One region of the Blautia pseudococcoides genome, then DNA from elsewhere that is predicted to be linked to it. Evidence: predicted binding sites of a transcription regulator. Region 1 holds the regulator's gene; each other region holds the start of a gene.
What was found. Region 1 encodes HrcA, which represses chaperone genes, less so after heat shock. Its sites were predicted from a motif close to TGTTAGCACTCNNNNNNNNNGAGTGCTAACA; they were not measured.
Positions count from the first base shown of each region.

Region 2: the regulator HrcA is predicted to act here: its motif matches at 2,559-2,589, upstream of A4V09_RS05855 (Hsp20/alpha crystallin family protein).
Region 3: the regulator HrcA is predicted to act here: its motif matches at 3,177-3,207, upstream of htpG (molecular chaperone HtpG).

Region 1 is NZ_CP015405.2:3,216,194-3,222,228, forward strand. Features, by position in the region: gene dnaK (molecular chaperone DnaK) at 1-1,693, opposite strand, end outside; gene grpE (nucleotide exchange factor GrpE) at 1,840-2,514, opposite strand; gene hrcA (heat-inducible transcriptional repressor HrcA) at 2,532-3,569, opposite strand; gene A4V09_RS25490 (hypothetical protein) at 3,839-4,075, opposite strand; gene A4V09_RS15375 (SLC13 family permease) at 4,283-5,794, opposite strand.
Region 2 is NZ_CP015405.2:1,258,124-1,264,158, forward strand. Features, by position in the region: gene A4V09_RS05840 (D-alanyl-D-alanine carboxypeptidase family protein) at 1-532, shown strand, start outside; gene A4V09_RS05845 (nitroreductase family protein) at 598-1,116, shown strand; gene A4V09_RS05850 (4Fe-4S dicluster domain-containing protein) at 1,127-2,431, shown strand; gene A4V09_RS05855 (Hsp20/alpha crystallin family protein) at 2,687-3,139, shown strand; gene A4V09_RS05860 (arginase family protein) at 3,451-4,230, shown strand; gene A4V09_RS05870 (acyl carrier protein) at 4,471-4,719, shown strand; gene A4V09_RS05875 (NAD(P)-dependent oxidoreductase) at 4,789-5,655, shown strand; gene A4V09_RS05880 (hypothetical protein) at 5,642-5,995, shown strand; gene A4V09_RS05885 (vWA domain-containing protein) at 5,992-6,035, shown strand, end outside.
Region 3 is NZ_CP015405.2:2,118,078-2,124,112, reverse strand. Features, by position in the region: gene A4V09_RS10155 (Cof-type HAD-IIB family hydrolase) at 1-54, shown strand, start outside; gene A4V09_RS10150 (glyoxalase) at 51-314, shown strand; gene A4V09_RS10145 (aldehyde dehydrogenase) at 607-1,974, shown strand; gene A4V09_RS10140 (class I SAM-dependent methyltransferase) at 2,029-2,679, shown strand; gene A4V09_RS25745 (hypothetical protein) at 2,858-2,989, shown strand; gene htpG (molecular chaperone HtpG) at 3,324-5,405, shown strand; gene A4V09_RS10130 (hypothetical protein) at 5,609-5,833, shown strand; gene A4V09_RS10125 (helix-turn-helix transcriptional regulator) at 5,839-6,000, shown strand; gene A4V09_RS26780 (ABC transporter permease) at 5,924-6,035, opposite strand, start outside.

The sequences.
Region 1 (6,035 bases):
CAGCAACCTGAGCATCTGTGATCTCGTCTGTGTTTGCACAGCTGTTTAACAGTTCTTTTAATGCGTTCAGATCTGCTTCCACTGCAGTCTTGTCATTGGCATCCAGCTTGTCGCCTGCTTCTTCCAGAGCTTTTTCTGTCTGGAATACCATAGCGTCAGCGTCGTTCTTGGTGTCTACAGCCTCTTTTCTCTTCTTATCCTGAGCTTCATACTCAGAAGCTTCTCTTACTGCTTTATCAATATCTTCATCGGACATATTGGAGCCTGCAGTGATGGTAATGTGCTGTTCTTTTCCTGTTCCCAGGTCTTTTGCAGATACGTTTACAATACCATTGGCATCAATATCAAAGGTAACCTCGATCTGCGGAACACCTCTTCTTGCAGGCGGAATTCCATCCAGACGGAACTGTCCGAGGGATTTGTTGTCTCTTGCAAACTGTCTCTCACCCTGTACCACGTTGATATCCACTGCTGTCTGGTTATCAGCCGCTGTGGAGAAGATCTGGCTCTTCTTGGTAGGAATGGTTGTATTTCTTTCGATCAGTTTTGTAGCGATACCGCCCATGGTCTCAATGGACAGGGACAGCGGAGTAACATCCAGAAGAAGGATATCACCTGCGCCTGCATCGCCTGCCAGCTTACCACCCTGTACGGAAGCACCCAGAGCTACACACTCATCCGGATTCAGGGTCTTGCTCGGCTCTTTGCCTGTGAGCTGTTTTACTTTATCCTGTACAGCCGGGATACGTGTGGAACCGCCTACTAACAGTACCTGGCCCAGTTCGGAAGAATTCAGGCCTGCATCAGACAGCGCACGGCGAACCGGCTCTGCGGTTCTCTCTACCAGGTCATGTGTCAGCTCATCGAATTTTGCTCTTGTCAGATTCATGTCAAAGTGCAGCGGTCCGTTGCTGTTCATGCTGATGAACGGCAGGTTGATGTTGGTTGTGGTTGCGGAGGAAAGTTCTTTTTTCGCTTTCTCTGCAGCTTCTTTGATTCTCTGCATTGCCATTTTATCTGCGGAAAGGTCTACACCTTCGGATTTCTTAAACTCAGCGATCATGTAATCTGCAACTTTCTGGTCAAAGTCATCACCGCCCAGACGGTTGTCACCTGCTGTGGATAATACTTCGATAACGCCGTCTCCAATCTCAATGATGGAAACATCGAAAGTACCGCCGCCCAGGTCGTATACCATGATCTTCTGCTCTTTCTCATTGTCCAGACCGTAAGCAAGGGCTGCTGCTGTAGGCTCGTTGATGATACGTTTTACTTCCAGGCCTGCGATTTTACCGGCATCTTTTGTTGCCTGACGCTGAGCATCGTTGAAGTAGGCCGGAACTGTGATAACTGCCTCTGTCACTTTCTCACCCAGGTAGTTTTCTGCATCGCTTTTCAGTTTTTGAAGGATCATTGCGGAAATTTCCTGCGGAGAATATTTTTTATCGTCAATGGTCACTCTGTAATCTGTTCCCATATGTCTCTTGATGGAAGAGATGGTTTTATCTGCATTGGTAACAGCCTGACGTTTTGCCGGCTCACCTACCAGTCTTTCTCCTGATTTTGTAAAAGCCACAACAGACGGTGTGGTTCTTGCGCCTTCTGCATTGGCGATCACTACCGGCTGTCCGCCTTCCATAACACCTACACAGCTGTTTGTTGTACCTAAGTCAATACCTATAATTTTACCCATGATAAATTCCTCCTGAATTTAAAATCAATTACTTTTTCTGTTCACAGCGGTTTTGCGCTCCGCCAAAGCGTCTCATCTATAAGATAAAATCCAACGGACTGTTCCGCCGGAGAATTTGAGTTGCGCCATAGGCGCATCTTCTAAAACTAATTGGCAACCTTTACCATGCTGTGTCTCACTACGTGGTCTTTGTAAAGATAGCCTTTCTGGAATTCTTCAACTACCTCATTCTCCCCGGCTTCTTCATCCTCCACATGCATGACTGCATTGTGGTAATCCGGATTGAATTCCTGTCCTACTGCTTCAATGGGCTTTACGCCGATTTCTTCAAAGACGGTCATCATCTGCTTGTAAATCTTTGTCATGCCGTCAGCAAAGGGACTTTCTTTTTCATTCTCCGGAACTGCTGCCAGACCTCTTTCAAAGTTGTCAACCACCGGAAGGATCTTTTCAATCACTTCACGCGCACCAATCTCATACATGGATGCTTTTTCCTTCTCCGTGCGCTTTCTGAAGTTGTCGAACTCTGCCATCTGGCGTTTCACCATATCGGTGAGTTCTTCTATCTTTTCATCTTTTTTATCTTTTTTCTTTTTACCAAACAGGCCTTTTTTCTCTGTTGACTTTCCTTTTCCCTGGTCAGCCTGCCCGTCTGTCTGCTCTTCTGTTTCCTCCGCAGACTGGTCAGCAGCCTCACCGGCCTCTTCACAGGTGGCCTCCTCTGCCAGAGCCTTGTCGTCTTCCTCTAATATTTCTTCTGCTTTCTCTTCAGAAGCCGCATCCGGCTGCATCTCTTCATATAATTCCTTTTCTTCTGACACGAATCCGTACCGCCTTTCTAGGTTTTCTTAAATATATTGTCCAACTGCGTCTTCAGCGTTTTTAAATTATCCACTACGTTCTCGTAATCCATACGCTTGGGGCCGATAATACCGATGGTGCCCTGCATCCCGCCTCCTAAATCGTATGTGGCTGTCACAACGCTGCAGTCTTTCATAGTCTTTACAGGGGTTTCATTTCCAATGTATACCTGAATGCCGGTATTTTCTTCGGAATTCATAGTATCTTTTACCAAATCTACCAGCTCCTGCTTTTCCTCAAAGGCGGAAATCAGTTCACTGGCCTTTGAGGTGTCCGCCAGCTCCGGATACTTGAAAATATTCGTGGTGCCGCTGGTATAAATCTCCACCTCATCATCATCCACCGCAATGGCATTGGCCACCGCGTCAATGACACTTCCCACAACAGCGCTGTGGATACCTGCCTGTTCTTTCATCTTGGTGATCATGCCCAGGTTGATCTCCTCAATGGTGAGACCATTTAACTGGGTATTGAGAAGCAGGTTCAGCTTCAATATTGTGTCATCATCCATAGGCTCCTGAAGGGTTATCATATGATTCTTAACAATATTTCCTTCAATCACCAAAACTGCCAGCAGCTGCATCTCAGCAACCCTGGAAAGCTGAATGAATTTTAATTTGTTTGTATGATAGGTCGGGCCTGTGATCATGGTTGCGTAGTTGGTGTTGGATGCCAGAACCTTCACCACCTGTTTGAGCACCTTTTCCATTTTATCGGTCCGCTCGATCATCATTTCCTTGATCTCCGAAACTTCCTCTTCCTTCTCACGCATCAGCTCATCCACATAGAGACGATAGCCTGTGTCTGAGGGAATCCGTCCTGCTGAAGTGTGGGGCTGTACAATATACCCCAGTTCCTCCAGGTCTGACATCTCGTTCCGGATGGTCGCAGAGCTGAGATTCAGGTCAGTGTATTTTGAAATCGTTCTCGAACCAACCGGTTCGCCGGTCTCCAGATACGTACGGATAATGGCTTTTAATATCTTTCGTTTCCGCTCATCCAGTTCACTGTCCATTATTATCTCCTTTCTGCTTCTGCATTGATAGGGCCGGATCTCTTTTCCGGTATTGTTAGCACTCGTTTGCATGGAGTGCTAACATCTATGTTCTAAAGATAGCACCAGCGTGTTTATTTGTCAAGGGCTTTATGTTTTTTTTAGAAAGTTTCAGAATCTGCATAATAAATAAAGTACAAACAGCAGACAAAAAACAGAGAGACTGTATATACTTAACAGCATTCCCTCTGTTTTGTCATAATATATCAGAAATTTTTGACGGTGGTCATTTATTTAATAGGTACAATGTAGCCATCATCCTCTGTGAGAAGCTGATCACCTTCCGGATAAGATTTTACAAACAGCAGACTTTTTTGTTCCGTATATCCTTGCATTTGTTGATCAGGATTCTGGTCATCCAGGTACGGAAATACCTTTCTTCCCTGAGCCGGTCTATTTTTTCCCAGCAGGTAGAATGGTTTCAGAGATGTCTCCCGCTCCTGCGCTTTTTTTATAAGATCATTCATATGAAGTTCCTTTCTTCCGCACGTACGTTTCCACATGTTTTTCATGTTTCTGCTTATTAGTCAGGAAGTTTGCCGGAAATGTTTCAAACTATTTAGATATTTTGTAAAACAGGAGGATTTTCATGATGTGCGCCCATTCCGCCCGACGGACTTTTCTATATAACAAAACAGCCGGCGTACCCTTTGAAACGATGCGCCGGCCGTATATTATACTGCTGCCTTTTTATTAAATACTTTATTGATAACAAATACCACGATGACCAGCGCCGCAACGGCAAATCCAAGGGAAGCGGCGCTTTTCGTTGCCCCTGCGATAATAAAGGCAATGAGAGCGATCACACCGTTCACCAGCGCGTAGGGAAGCTGGGTCCTTACATGTTCAACCAGATCACATTCTGCACCTGTGGAGGACAGAATGGTGGTATCAGAGATCGGGGAGCAATGGTCTCCAAACAGGCCGCCGGAGAGAACCGCCCCTACCGCTATGGCAAACGGTATGGAGAATGCCTGGGCCATTGGTATGGCAAGAGGCATCATAATTGCGAAGGTTCCCCATGAGCTGCCTGTGGAAAAAGACACAAATGCCCCAAACAGGAAGATGGCTGCAGGAACCAGCGCTGCGGAAAAGCTCATGGATTTCAGCACATCCACAATGAACTGTGCTGTACCCAGCTCACTGATCATGCTTCCCAGAGACCAGGCAAGGATCAGGGTGATGGCCACGTCCGTCATGCCTTTCATACCGCCCACATATACTTTGAACGTTTCACTGAAGTTCATAACTTTAAAAAGGCATATCATAAGGATCAGTACCAATGCCCCGAAAAAGTATCCCATGGTAAGCGCAACCCTGAATTCATTGCCATCCACTTTTTTAAAGGGAAATCCCAATGGCGCCAGAGTAGCAAACAATGTGACGAATACAACTACAATAGGAAGAATCACCATAATGGGTTTTGCGTTCTTTTTGGAATATGCTCCGGTATTCTCCTCTTTCTCCACATGTTCGTCAAAGCTGTAATCCGCCTTTTCTTTTTCAGCCTTTTGTTCTGCTTTTTTCATCTGGAAAAAGTCTATTTTTGTAAAGGCTATGAGCGGAATCATGATGATCGCCAGGATCGCATAGATCTGGAAGGGAATCGCCCGGACAAATGTAGTATAATCCGATGCTTTTACCCCCAGGTTGTCAAACTCTGACTGGATGAGCCCCATAATGTATACGCCCCAGCCGATAAAGGGAATCAAAATAGCCACCGGTGAGGACGTGGAGTCCAGGATCCAGGCCAATTTTTCCCTGGAAATCTTCAGTTTGTCAAACAGAGGCCTAAACACAGGCCCTACCAGAAGCGGGGTACCCAAATCCGAAAAGAAGATAATGATGCCCCCGGCCCAGGCGCAGAGCTGTGCTTTCAGCTTTGTGTTCACATAGCGGTATGCACTCTGCCCAAAAGCCTGTGCCCCTCCTGACTTTTCCATGAGCTTGATAAATCCTCCGATGAACACTACCAAAACGATCACACCTGCATTATAACTGTCCGTAAGCTGCACGAATAAATAATCACCAATCATGGATTTCACAGCCAAAAACGGATTACCATGGCTGAAGATCAATACACCGGTAAGCCCTCCGCAGAAAAGGGAAAGGATCACATTTCGGCTCTTGATCGCCAGGATAACGGCTATGACAGGCGGCAGTAAACTTAAAATACCGTAATTCATAGGTTTCCTCCCAATATTAATATTTTCACATAAGAAAAGGCCTTGGCTGGATATTTTAAAACAGCCGCGGTCCTGTATTCCTGTCCCGCCCAGGGACAGTCCATGAGTAATATTACATTATTCTGAATAAATTTACAAGAAATTTATTTTATCTCTGCTCCGCAATGTCTGAAAATTGCTTCCGGCAAACGGTGCGTCACCATTTGCCGGAATATTTTTCAGACACATGCTGGCTTAGACC
Region 2 (6,035 bases), 2.0 Mb from region 1:
TGCGCTCACCGGAAAGACCGGGTTTACGGCAAATGCAGGATACTGCTATGTGGGAGCCCTTACCAGGGATGGCAAGACCTTTATTGTGGCCCTTCTTGCATGTGGGTGGCCCAATAACAAGACTTATAAGTGGAAGGATACTATGAAACTTATGAATTACGGTCTGGAGAATTACAGCTACCGCTCTTTTTCCGATGCAGAGCTTCCCCATATACCGGCTGCCATACCGGTTAAAAACGGGCAGAGCGCTTCGCTGGGAAATACGGCATTTACCAACCTGGAGGTGGAGAAGGCAAAGGATTTCGGAATGCTGATGCGCCAGGATGAGGAAATAGAAGTGGGATATGAGGGAAAAGAATCTCTGAAAGCGCCCGTAAGAGCGGGAACCCAGGTGGGAACCATCACTTACCGGGTAGGAGGGCAGACATTTCTCACCTGCCCTGTGAAGGTGAAGCAGTCCGTGAAAAAGATTGATTTTCCATGGTGTCTGGAGAAGACCATGGACAAATGGGCTTTCGGCGCGGCGGGCTGAGAGGCGGACACTTTACAATCTTTGATATTGTGATAAAATAAAGAAAAACACAAGGAGGAATCAGGATGAATGCAGTAATGGAAAATATTTTGACGAGAAGAAGTATCCGGGCATTTCAGAATAAGGAAATCCTTAAGAATGAGCTGGAACAGATTGTGCAGGCAGGTCTTTATGCACCCAGCGGCCAGAACCGTCAGACATGGAAATTTACAGTGGTGACGGACAGAGATAAGATCCGGAAGCTGGCAGAGGTGATCGGAAGGAAACTTGGCAGAGACGGCTATGACATGTACAGCCCCCAGGTTCTGGTGATTCCGTCCAATGAAAAGGAGAACCGGCATTCCATGGAGGATAATGCCTGTGCTCTGGAAAATATATTTCTGGCAGCCCATTCCTTTGGTATCGGTTCTGTGTGGATCAACCAGATGCGCGATCTCTGCCAGGAGTCTGAAGTGCGGGAGATATTAAACAGCTGGGATATTCCAAGATCACATAAGGTATTCGGCATGGCTGCTCTTGGATATGCTGCGGCATCTGAGAACAAGGAAGTGAAAAAAACAGGAGAGGTACATTTTGTAGAATAGGACGTTTAGAATGGGACATATCACATCAAAAGACGCATATAAAAATCTGGAAGACAGAATCAACTGGTTTACCCAGGGAGCGCCGCCGTCGGATACTTTTTATAAGATCCTGCAGGTACTCTATACAGAGAAAGAGGCAAAGTGGGTGGCGCTTCTGCCAGTACGTCCCTTTACGCTGAAAAAAGCGGCACGTATCTGGGGGACCACGGAGGCAAAGGCGGAAAAAGTGCTGGACCATCTGTGTGAGAAGGCTCTGCTGGTGGACTCCACATACAGGGGCGTACGCCGTTTTGTCATGCCGCCGCCCATGGCCGGATTCATTGAATTTGCGCTCATGCGGACCAGGGGGGACATTGACCAGAAATATTTAAGTGAACTGTATTATCAGTATATGAATGTGGAGGAGGATTTTGTCAAAGATCTTTTCTATGCCACAGAGACGAAGCTTGGGCGTGTCTACGTTCAGGAACCGGTGCTTACCACGGAGAATACGCTGCATATCCTGGACCATGAGCGGGCCAGCCACATAGTGGAGGAGGCGGCGTATATCGGCCTTGGCACCTGCTACTGCAGGCATAAGGCATTCCACGCGGGACATCCCTGTGCGATTGACGCTCCCTGGGATGTATGCCTGACTTTCGGTAATGTAGCCCGCTCTCTGGCAGAGCACGGCGGACATGCCAGGCTCATCTCCAAGGAGGAAGCCATGGATGCCCTGGAGCGTTCTTATGACGCGGGACTTGTGCAGATTGGGGAGAATGTCAGGGAGGACCCGGCATTTATCTGCAACTGCTGCGGATGCTGTTGCGAGGCCCTCCAGGCTGCCAGAAAGTTTTCCCCCATGCAGCCTGTTGCAACTACCAATTATATCCCGTCGGTGGAAGACACGACCTGTATGGGATGCGGAAAATGCGAAAAAGCATGTCCCATTTTTGCCATTTCCATGGAGGAAGTCCAGGAGGGCGGGAAAAAGAAAAAACGCCCTGTGGTGGATACGGATATCTGCCTTGGCTGCGGTGTGTGCGCGTCCAGATGCCCCAATGGTTCCCTGAAACTTCAGCGGCGCCCGGTACAGGTCATAACACCGGTGAACAGCACGCACAGGTTTGTGCTGCAGGCCATTGAAAAAGGGACCCTGCAGAACCTTATTTTTGACAATCAGGCATTTGCCAATCACAGAGCCATGGCTGCCGTGTTTGGTGTCATTTTGAATCTTCCTCCGCTGAAACAGGCCTTGGCCAGCAAGCAGTTCAAATCCGTTTATCTGGATAAACTGCTGTCCAGCGCTGTGAATAAGAACAGGAAGAAAAAATAAAAGGCTGGTTTCAGTAATTAAAAAGGAACTTTTCGTTTCCATGATTTGCATAAGGTGCAGAAAATGGAAACGGAGGGTTCTTTTTTAATGAGTCGCACAACAAAAGAAAAATGTGAAAAAAGTGTGAAATTAGCACTCTACTCTTGACACTGCTAATAATGCGTGCTATATTACAATTAGAACAAGGGAAAAGAAAGAATCCCCTGTTATATGTAACAATTCGTTGATTGATATACATGGAAAGGAGAATGACTTATGAGAATGATACCCAGTATTTTTGGAGAAGATTTATTTGACGAATGGATGGACTTTCCTTTTGAGAGAGAGTTTTTCGGAAGAAAAAATCCTCTGTACGGAAAGAACGAGAAGAATCTTATGAAGACCGATGTAAAAGAGAGGGAAGATTCCTACGAAGTTGATATCGACCTGCCGGGCTTCAAGAAAGAGAACGTATCTGCCAGACTGGAGAACGGATATCTTATCATACAGGCAGCAAAATCTCTTGACAAAGACAAAGAGGACAAGGAAGGAAAATATATCCGCAGAGAGCGTTATGCGGGAAGCTGTTCCAGGAGCTTCTATGTGGGAGAGGGTATCACCCAGAATGAGATCAACGCCAAATTTGAAGATGGGATCCTTCGCCTGACCGTACCAAAGAAGGACAGAAAGCAGGTTGAAGAGAACAAGTATATCTCCATCGAAGGATAAGCTTTTTGTTACTCCTCCTTTAAGGGCCGCCGCTTCATTTGGAAGCGGCGGTCCTTTTGGGTGTACGGTTGGTTACTGTTCACTCCGTGCCCAGCAACACGCTTCGCGATGTACAGATATGGAGCATTCTGCTCCATATCGCGCTGGCTGCCTTGGGATTATCATGCCTTCGGCCTGAAAACACCTGGCGGGACAGTGGCGCGTGAACAGTAACTACGGTTGTAACAGCCGGTGGCCTTCACAGTCATGTACGGTTTACAAATTCTGCCCGTCTGTGCTATGGTAAAAGAAAAAACAGGAGATGTCCAGATATGAAAACAGTTATCATGAATTTTTCCGGTGTGTATCCGGAGGAGGATTTTTATAAACAGGAATCATATGAGATGATGGATCTTACCCGGGCGGAAGGTGTGAACTGCTACTGTACCGGTGAGGCAGAGCAGGAGATCAAGGGGAAAATGGAAACGTACGGCCCTTATGGTATCCATTTTCTGGATTCCGGCAATTATCACTATGTGAGCAAACTCTGGATGGAGATGATAGACACACCGTTTTCCCTTCTTCTCTTTGACAACCATACAGATATGCAGGAGTCCGCGTTTTTCGGGCTTTTGTCCTGCGGTAGCTGGGTGAGGGAGGCCCTGTTGTCCAATCCTATGCTGAAAAGTGTGTGTATTGCAGGTCCGAAAGAGGCGGACCTTAAAAGGGATATCCCTGCAGACCGGGTGACATGGATATCAGGGGAGGAACTGGGGGAAGGAAGCATGGAAAAATTTTATGAGTTTTTAGAGAAGGATCCCTGGCCTTTATACATTTCTGTGGACAAGGACATTCTCTGCCGTGAGGATGCAGCCACGAACTGGGACCAGGGGGAAGTGAAACTGGACTGTCTCACAGGCTGGATCGAGGAGGCCGCGGCCGCAAGGAAATGTATTGGAGCAGACATCTGCGGTGAAAATCCACCGGAAGGCGGTTTCTGTGAAAATAGGGAATTACACATAAACAGTCAGACAAATAAAAGATTACAACAGGTAATGGCTAAAGTGTTGGTAAAATTTCTTAATAATAGTAATTCTTATCAGAATGATTGACAGGGGGAATTGGATGACTGTATAATAAAAACCCAAATTGCAAATGTCGGAAATTGTAATAATAAGAAGGGAAATAGCAAGGGTATCCAAGGGGAGAAGGATCCCGGCTGTCCGGATTCAGGAGGAGATTTATGAGCTGAATAAAAAGCTGCCGTTCCATCAAAGGATCCAGCTTATCCGCATGACGGAAGCGGAATTTAAAAAGACATCTATCCAAAAAATAAGAAGGGGGCGTTTTTAATGCGCGGGGAAGATTTCCTGTCTGTGATTGAAGAACTGGTTTATCAGGTGACCGGAATCAGCGAACTGACCCCCGATACGGATTTTATCAGGGATCTGGCGCTGAATTCTTTGGATGTGGCAAATCTTGTATGTGCCTTTGAGGACAGGTTTCAGGTGGAAATTCCTGTGCGGGATGTGTGGAAACTGTCCCAGGTGCGGGATGTGATAGAATACATGCAGAAAAAGGCGCTGCCGTACAGTCTGTAAAAAACAGGTGTAAAATCTTCTGAATTATGGTAAACTGTTAAAAGTGAAAACCGAGAAGAGGTGTAAGAAATGAAAAAAATAGGTTTTATCGGTGTGGGAGTCATGGGGAAATCCATGGTACGCAATCTGATGAAAGCAGGGTATGAACTGTCTGTCTATACCAGAACAAAAGAGAAGGTGGCGGATATTATTGAGGAGGGTGCTTTATGGTGTGACACCATTGCAGACTGTGTCAAAGACAGGGAAGCTGTCATCACCATGGTGGGTTATCCTGAAGATGTATGGGAGGTCTATTTTGGCGGGGCCGGAATCATAGCAAATGCCAGGCCAGGAACCTATGTCATTGACATGACCACCACCAGTCCAAAGCTTTCTGTGGAGATTTACGAGAGAGCCAGGGAAGCCGGAATATACGCAGTGGATGCCCCGGTATCCGGCGGAGATGTGGGCGCAAGACACGGTACATTGTCCATTATGGCCGGCGGTGATGAGGAGGCTTTTGAAGCCTGCCTGGAGCTGTTTAAATCCATGGGCAAGACTATCATCTACGAGGGAAAAGCCGGCAACGGACAGCATACAAAGGCAGCCAACCAGATCGCGCTGGGCGGAGTGATCGCCGGCGTGTGTGAGGCCATCACCTATGCCCGCGCAGCAGGTCTTGATGTGCAGACTATGCTGGACAGTATCAGCCAGGGCGCAGCGGGAAGCTGGCAGATGGATAACATGGCACCCCGCTTGTTAAAAGGGGATTACGACCCCGGATTTTTCATTAAACACTATATCAAGGATATGAAAATTGCGCTGGAGGAATCAGATGCCAGAAAGCTGACACTCCCCATCCTTATGGAAGTGCTTGATATGTATAAGAAGCTGGATGAAGAGGGAATGGGAGATATGGGTACTCAGGCCCTGATAAAATATTATGAAGAACAGTAGCAGGGAGCTGGATGATAAATTTCTGTCAAGCGGACAGGAAAGCATCCGCCTTGCGATTGCGCTGGAGCGTTTTTTTGAACTGTGCCCACAGGACACTGTTTTATATGCCCGGTACAGGGAATATCTGAAAAAACGCTTTCGTCCTGCTATGGAAAAGCTGATCTTGACCAGGGAAACAGAGAAAGTAAAGGCTCTGTTTGGCCTGTCAGAGGTGACGCTTGTGCAGATGAACGAGCTTTTGGCATTGGCTCAGAAGTATGGAAATACGGAATGTGTTTTGTGGCTTCTGTCAAAGAAAGAGGAGCAGTTCGGATTTGGCGGAAAGGATATGGAATTATGAGACAGGCAGAGGAAATTGCGCAGGAAATCTGGGCACTGGC
Region 3 (6,035 bases), 1.1 Mb from region 1:
CGGGTGGAAACCGTTTTAAATAATATAATCATTAAAGGAGGATATGCAGAATGAACGAATTCAGTGATGAATGCTTACTCACATTTTTACAGAATCAGGGGCAGCTGTTTGCCGAGCCGGTGGCGGAGACTGTGGAGGAGGCTGAGGCCTTTCTGGAGGACTGTATGGCTGTTGTGGTGGAGTCTATTGAGGAAGTCAGGGAGTATTTTGAGGAAAACGGGATGGATGTGGATGGAATGTCCCTGGATGAGATCGAGGAGGCAAGTGAAGTATTTCCGCTGCCGAATGGGCAGTATTTGATCGTAGAGGGATAAGATTTGGGGGGCTGCGATGCGGCGGTATCGTGGTGTTGGCAGACAAGGTTGTTGATTTAATGGTGGGAAAGCCGGAAAAGGGTGGGAAATGCCTTTTTTCGGCTTTTTTAGTTTGTTGGGATTGAAAGGCGGACGGAAGAGAAAGACAGGGAGCCGGGGGTTTCTGACTAGGTAGTGAAGGGGGCTTGAGGAGGGAGTGTATTGTACGGAAATAATGAGGGGGATAGAGGTGCCTTGTTCTTTTTGGGGAAATGTATTACAATAGGGGAAAGTGCGGAAAAGAGGTAGGTGTATGAAAATAGATGAACTGGTGCGGGGGCAGAGGAGGTTTTTTGAGAAGGGACATACGAAGTCTTTGGCGTTTCGGATGCAGGCGCTGGAGCGTTTGGAGAAGATTGTGAAGAGGAATGAGGGGGAGATACGGCATGCTTTGTATCAGGATCTGCATAAATCTTCTTTTGAGTCTTATATGACGGAGATGGGGATGGTTTTCAGTGAGCTGGATTTTGTGAAGAGGCATTTGAAGGGGTGGATGAGGAAGAAAACGGTGCCCACGCCTTTGGCGCAGTTTCCGTCCAGGAGTTTTGTGACGTATGAACCTTACGGGGTGGTGCTGGTGATGGCGCCGTGGAATTATCCTTTTATGCTTTGTATGGACCCCCTGATCGGGGCGGTTGCTGCCGGGAATTGTTGTATACTGAAACCTTCCGGATATGCGAAGCATGTGTCGGCTGTGATCGTTAAGATGATCCGTGAGGCTTTTCCGCCGGAATTTGTAGCTGTGGTGGAAGGGGGACGGGCGGAGAATCAGGAGCTTTTGGAGCAGCGGTTTGATTATATTTTTTTTACGGGCGGTGTAACAGTGGGCAGGCTGGTGATGGAAAAGGCAGCCCGGTATCTGACGCCGGTCACATTGGAACTCGGGGGGAAGAGTCCCTGTATCGTGGACAATACGGCTAATCTGAAGATGGCGGCCAAAAGGCTGGTGTTCGGTAAATATTTGAACAGCGGGCAGACTTGTGTGGCGCCGGATTATCTGCTTGTGCAGGAGGATGTAAAAGAGAAATTTCTGGTTTATGTGAAGCATTTTATCAGGCAGATGTTTGGAAAGGAACCGTTGAAAAATCCGGATTATCCGCGGATGATCAATGAGAAGCATTACCACAGGGTGATGGGACTGCTTAAGGGTGAGAAGGCTGAGACGGGCGGTTATGGGGATGAGAAGCGTCTGCAGATCGCGCCTACGGTACTGACCGGTATTACGGAAGGATCTCCTGTGATGCAGGAGGAGATTTTCGGCCCGGTGCTTCCGGTACTCACGTTCGGAGAGATAGAAGAAGCAATAAAGTTTATAAAAGAAAGGGAGAAGCCGCTGGCTTTGTACCTTTTTACAAGGGATGCGAGGACGGAGAAAAGGGTTTTAAGGAATCTTTCTTTTGGCGGGGGCTGTATTAACGATACGATCATTCATCTGGCTACGCCCCATATGGGCTTCGGCGGAGTGGGCGGAAGCGGTATGGGGAGTTATCATGGAAAAGAAAGTTTTGATACCTTCAGCCATAAAAAGAGTGTGGTGAAGAAGTCGGATATCATAGATCTGCCTATTCGCTATCAGCCCTATACAGAGGGAAAAGAATGGCTGCTCCGCAGATTTTTATAATGGATTAAACAGCGGATGCAGTCCGTGGTAATGTCAGGAAAGGGGAAACATGAGATGTCAAAAAAACCATCAGACAATGAATATTTCTGGAACAGGAGATCCGGAATTTATGACGACCAGGTATGGAAGGAATATAAAATGGCTTATAAAAAAACAGTGAAACGTTCACTGCCGTACCTGCATGAGGAGGCAAAAGTCCTGGATTTTGGATGCGGGACAGGGAATACCACCATCCCTATCTCGCAGAAGGTGAAGGAGATCGTGGCTATTGATACATCAGAAGAGATGATGGAAAAAGCGGTGCAGAAGGCAGCGGGGGAAAGGTGTCAGAATATTACCTTCTGTCATACAGATATGATGAATTTCAGCGGTGAACCGGAGAGCTTTGATGTGGTGACTGCTTTTAATGTACTTTTATATCTGCAGGACAGGGATGAAGCGCTGGAAAAGATATGGTCTCTGCTGAAGCCCGGCGGGGTGTTTCTATCCGCCACAGACTGTCTGGGCAGGAATTTTTCAAGAGATTCGGTCAAAAAGTTTGTAAAAAGTAAACTGCATTTGATGCCTTATGTGGCTTTTGATACGCCGATCGGCCTTATGCGGAAAATCCAGAAAAAGGGCTTTCTGGTACTGGAGATCGTAAATCTTCATAGGAATCCGCCGAATATTTTTATTGTAGCGCAGAAAATTGACAAGAAGGAATAAATTAACACCCGTTATACGGGCAAATCATGATACTAATTATATCTCTGGTCATTTGTATATGACCGGGGATATTTTTAAATACACTGGAAAGGCATTTGTTTTGCCAAGTTAGTATCCCAAGGTGTGAATATGTCACGGCATGTTTGATTACCTGGAATGGAGAGGGGAGTTGTCATTTTTGCAGAGTGAATTTAATGAAATAGACGCTCTCGTATTCTCCATACTTGCATATTTGGATTTTACAGGATTTGAAGGAGATAATGCAGTGTTTTTTAAGGATGCAGTCCATGTGAGGAACGGGAAGAGTTAGTTGCAACTGTCTTTATTGTCTATGCAAAAAACTTTTATGGAAATGGGATTGAAAAAGCAGGCACAATTGATGATAAGTTTGAGCAAAGTTGTTTTTAACAATGATACTTTTACAACTAATAACATATTAAATCTGTTTTTGGACAAAGAGGACAAAGAAATTAGATGAACAGGCCAAAGATCAAATTTGTTAGCACTCATTTAAAATGAGTGCTAATTTTCTCTTGACTTTTTGTCAAATGGGTATTAATATTATTTTTAGCTGCAGCAAACCGGAGTATGGTTTTCTGCAATAAAAACAAGAATACAGAGAAAAGGCAAAGGAGATGCATATCATGGCTAACAAGCGTGGTAATTTATCAATCAATAGCGACAACATTTTTCCTATTATCAAGAAATGGTTGTATTCCGACCATGACATTTTCTTCCGTGAGATGATTTCCAACGGATGTGATGCCATCACCAAACTGAAAAAATTAGAGGTTATGGGTGAGTACACATTCCCGGAAGGACATAAGAACAGAATTGAAGTGATCGTGAATCCGGAAGAAAAGACTCTGAAATTTATCGACACCGGACTTGGCATGACTGCTGATGAGGTGGAAGAATATATCACTCAGATCGCATTTTCAGGCGCAACAGAGTTTCTGGAGAAATACAAAGACAAGACAAACGAAGACCAGATCATCGGCCATTTCGGTCTGGGATTCTACTCCGCTTTCATGGTAGCTGACGAAGTGCACATTGATACACTTTCCTACAAAGAGGATTCCGTACCGGTACACTGGGAATGTGACGGCGGCACAGAGTATGAGATCGGAGAGGGCAGCCGTACAGAGGTTGGTACGGAGATCACCCTTTTCCTCAATGAGGATGCTCTGGAGTTTGCCAATGAATACCGTGCAAGAGAAATTATTGAAAAATACTGTTCCTTCATGCCGGTTGAGATTTTCCTGTCCAAAGCTAACGCAGAGCAGGAATATGAGACCATTGACGAGGCGGACCTGAAAGAGGATGATGTGGTTGTAGAGCATATCCACGAGGAGGCTAAGACAGAGGAGAAGGAAAACGAGAACGGCGACAAAGAGATCGTTGAGGTTTCACCGGCTCAGGACAAAGTAAAGATCAATAAACGCCCGGTATCTTTAAGCGATACCCATCCGCTGTGGACAAAACATCCCAATGACTGCACAGACGAGGAGTACAAAGAGTTCTACAGAAAAGTATTTATGGATTACAAGGAGCCTCTGTTCTGGATCCATCTGAACATGGATTATCCGTTCAACCTGAAAGGTATCCTGTATTTCCCGAAGATCAACATGGAATATGAATCCATTGAGGGAACCATCAAGCTGTACAACAACCAGGTGTTCATTGCGGACAATATTAAGGAAGTGATCCCTGAATTCTTAATGCTGTTAAAGGGTGTGATCGACTGCCCGGACCTGCCTCTGAATGTATCCAGAAGTGCGCTGCAGAACGACGGATTTGTAAAGAAAATTTCTGAGTATATCAGCAAAAAGGTAGCTGACAAGCTGTCCGGCATGTGCAAGACAGACAGGGAAAACTATGAAAAATACTGGGACGATATCAGTCCGTTTATCAAATTTGGCTGCTTAAAGGATACAAAATTCTCAGAGAGAATGATGGATTACATCCTGTATAAGAATATCGACGGCAAGTATCTGACTCTGGAGGACTGCATCAAAGCCAATGAAAAACCGGAAGAGGCCAAAGAGGCTGAGGAAACTGTAGTTGAGGAAACAAAAGAGGAGACTGCAGAGGACGGCAAGAAAGATGAAGAAGAGAAAGAGCCGGAGAAGACCAATATTTACTATGTGACAGATGAGGTGCAGCAGAGCCAGTATATTAATATGTTCAGGGAAGAGGGCCAGGATGCTGTCATCATGAAGCACAATATTGACTCCCCGTTCATCTCCCATGTAGAGCAGATCAAAGAAAATGTGAGATTCCTGCGCATTGACGCGGATATCAATGACTCTGTAAAAGAAGATGACGCAGCAGCGCTGGAGGAGGAGACAAAAACACTTTCAGAACTGTTTAAGAAGGTGCTGAATAAAGAGAACCTGACCGTCAAGGTGGAAAAACTGAAAAATGAAAATGTTTCTTCCATGATGACAGTCTCAGAGGAAAGCCGCCGTATGCAGGAAATGATGAAAATGTATAATATGTACGGCATGGACCCGTCTATGTTCGGCGGACAGGAGACGCTGATACTGAATGCCAATAATAAGCTGGTACAGTATGTTCTGGAGAACGGAGATACAGATAATACAAAAGTGATCTGTGAACAGCTTTATGATTTGGCTGTACTGAGCCACAGACAGCTTACACCTGAGGAAATGACAAAATTTGTGGCACGCAGCAATGACATTATGATGATGCTGGCAAAATAAGATAAACAGAGTGCAGAACTAAGAGGAACGGGCATAGTGCAGTTGTAAAAATGATTTTTTACAGCTGCACTTTTTTGCGTTCACGGCAGCAGGTGTTTGCCAGGTATCTGCAAAGAGAACTTGGCAGAAAGTGTTGACACGAAAACTTGGCATGTTATAATAAGGATGACAAAAAAACCTGGCAAAGAGAGGATGGTGCTGTAATGGAGAAAAAGGAAGTTTTAGTGCGGGACAGGAATAAAAAGAAAGGCTCCATGGATGAATGGGAAATGCAGGTCACGCAGAAAGGATTCAGTTTTGCGCTGATGGGGATTCATTATCTGTATAACGGTGTGAAGCTTCATAAGAAATTTGAGACAGGACTGGGAATTGTGTCAGCGCTGGCTGCCGTGCTGTTGTTTGTGGGTTGCATCAGTGAGATTTTTTAGGCGGGCTGCAGATGGAACTGTCCCAGAACCAGTTGGCGGAGATGGTGGGAGTGTCCAGAAACACCATCAGCTCCATTGAGACGGGACAGTTTAATCCAACAGCAAAACTGGCACTGATCCTATGTATTGCACTGGACAAGAAATTCGAGGACTTATTTTATTTTTGAGGGATTCCCTGAAGGTTTCGGAAATGGAATCCAGG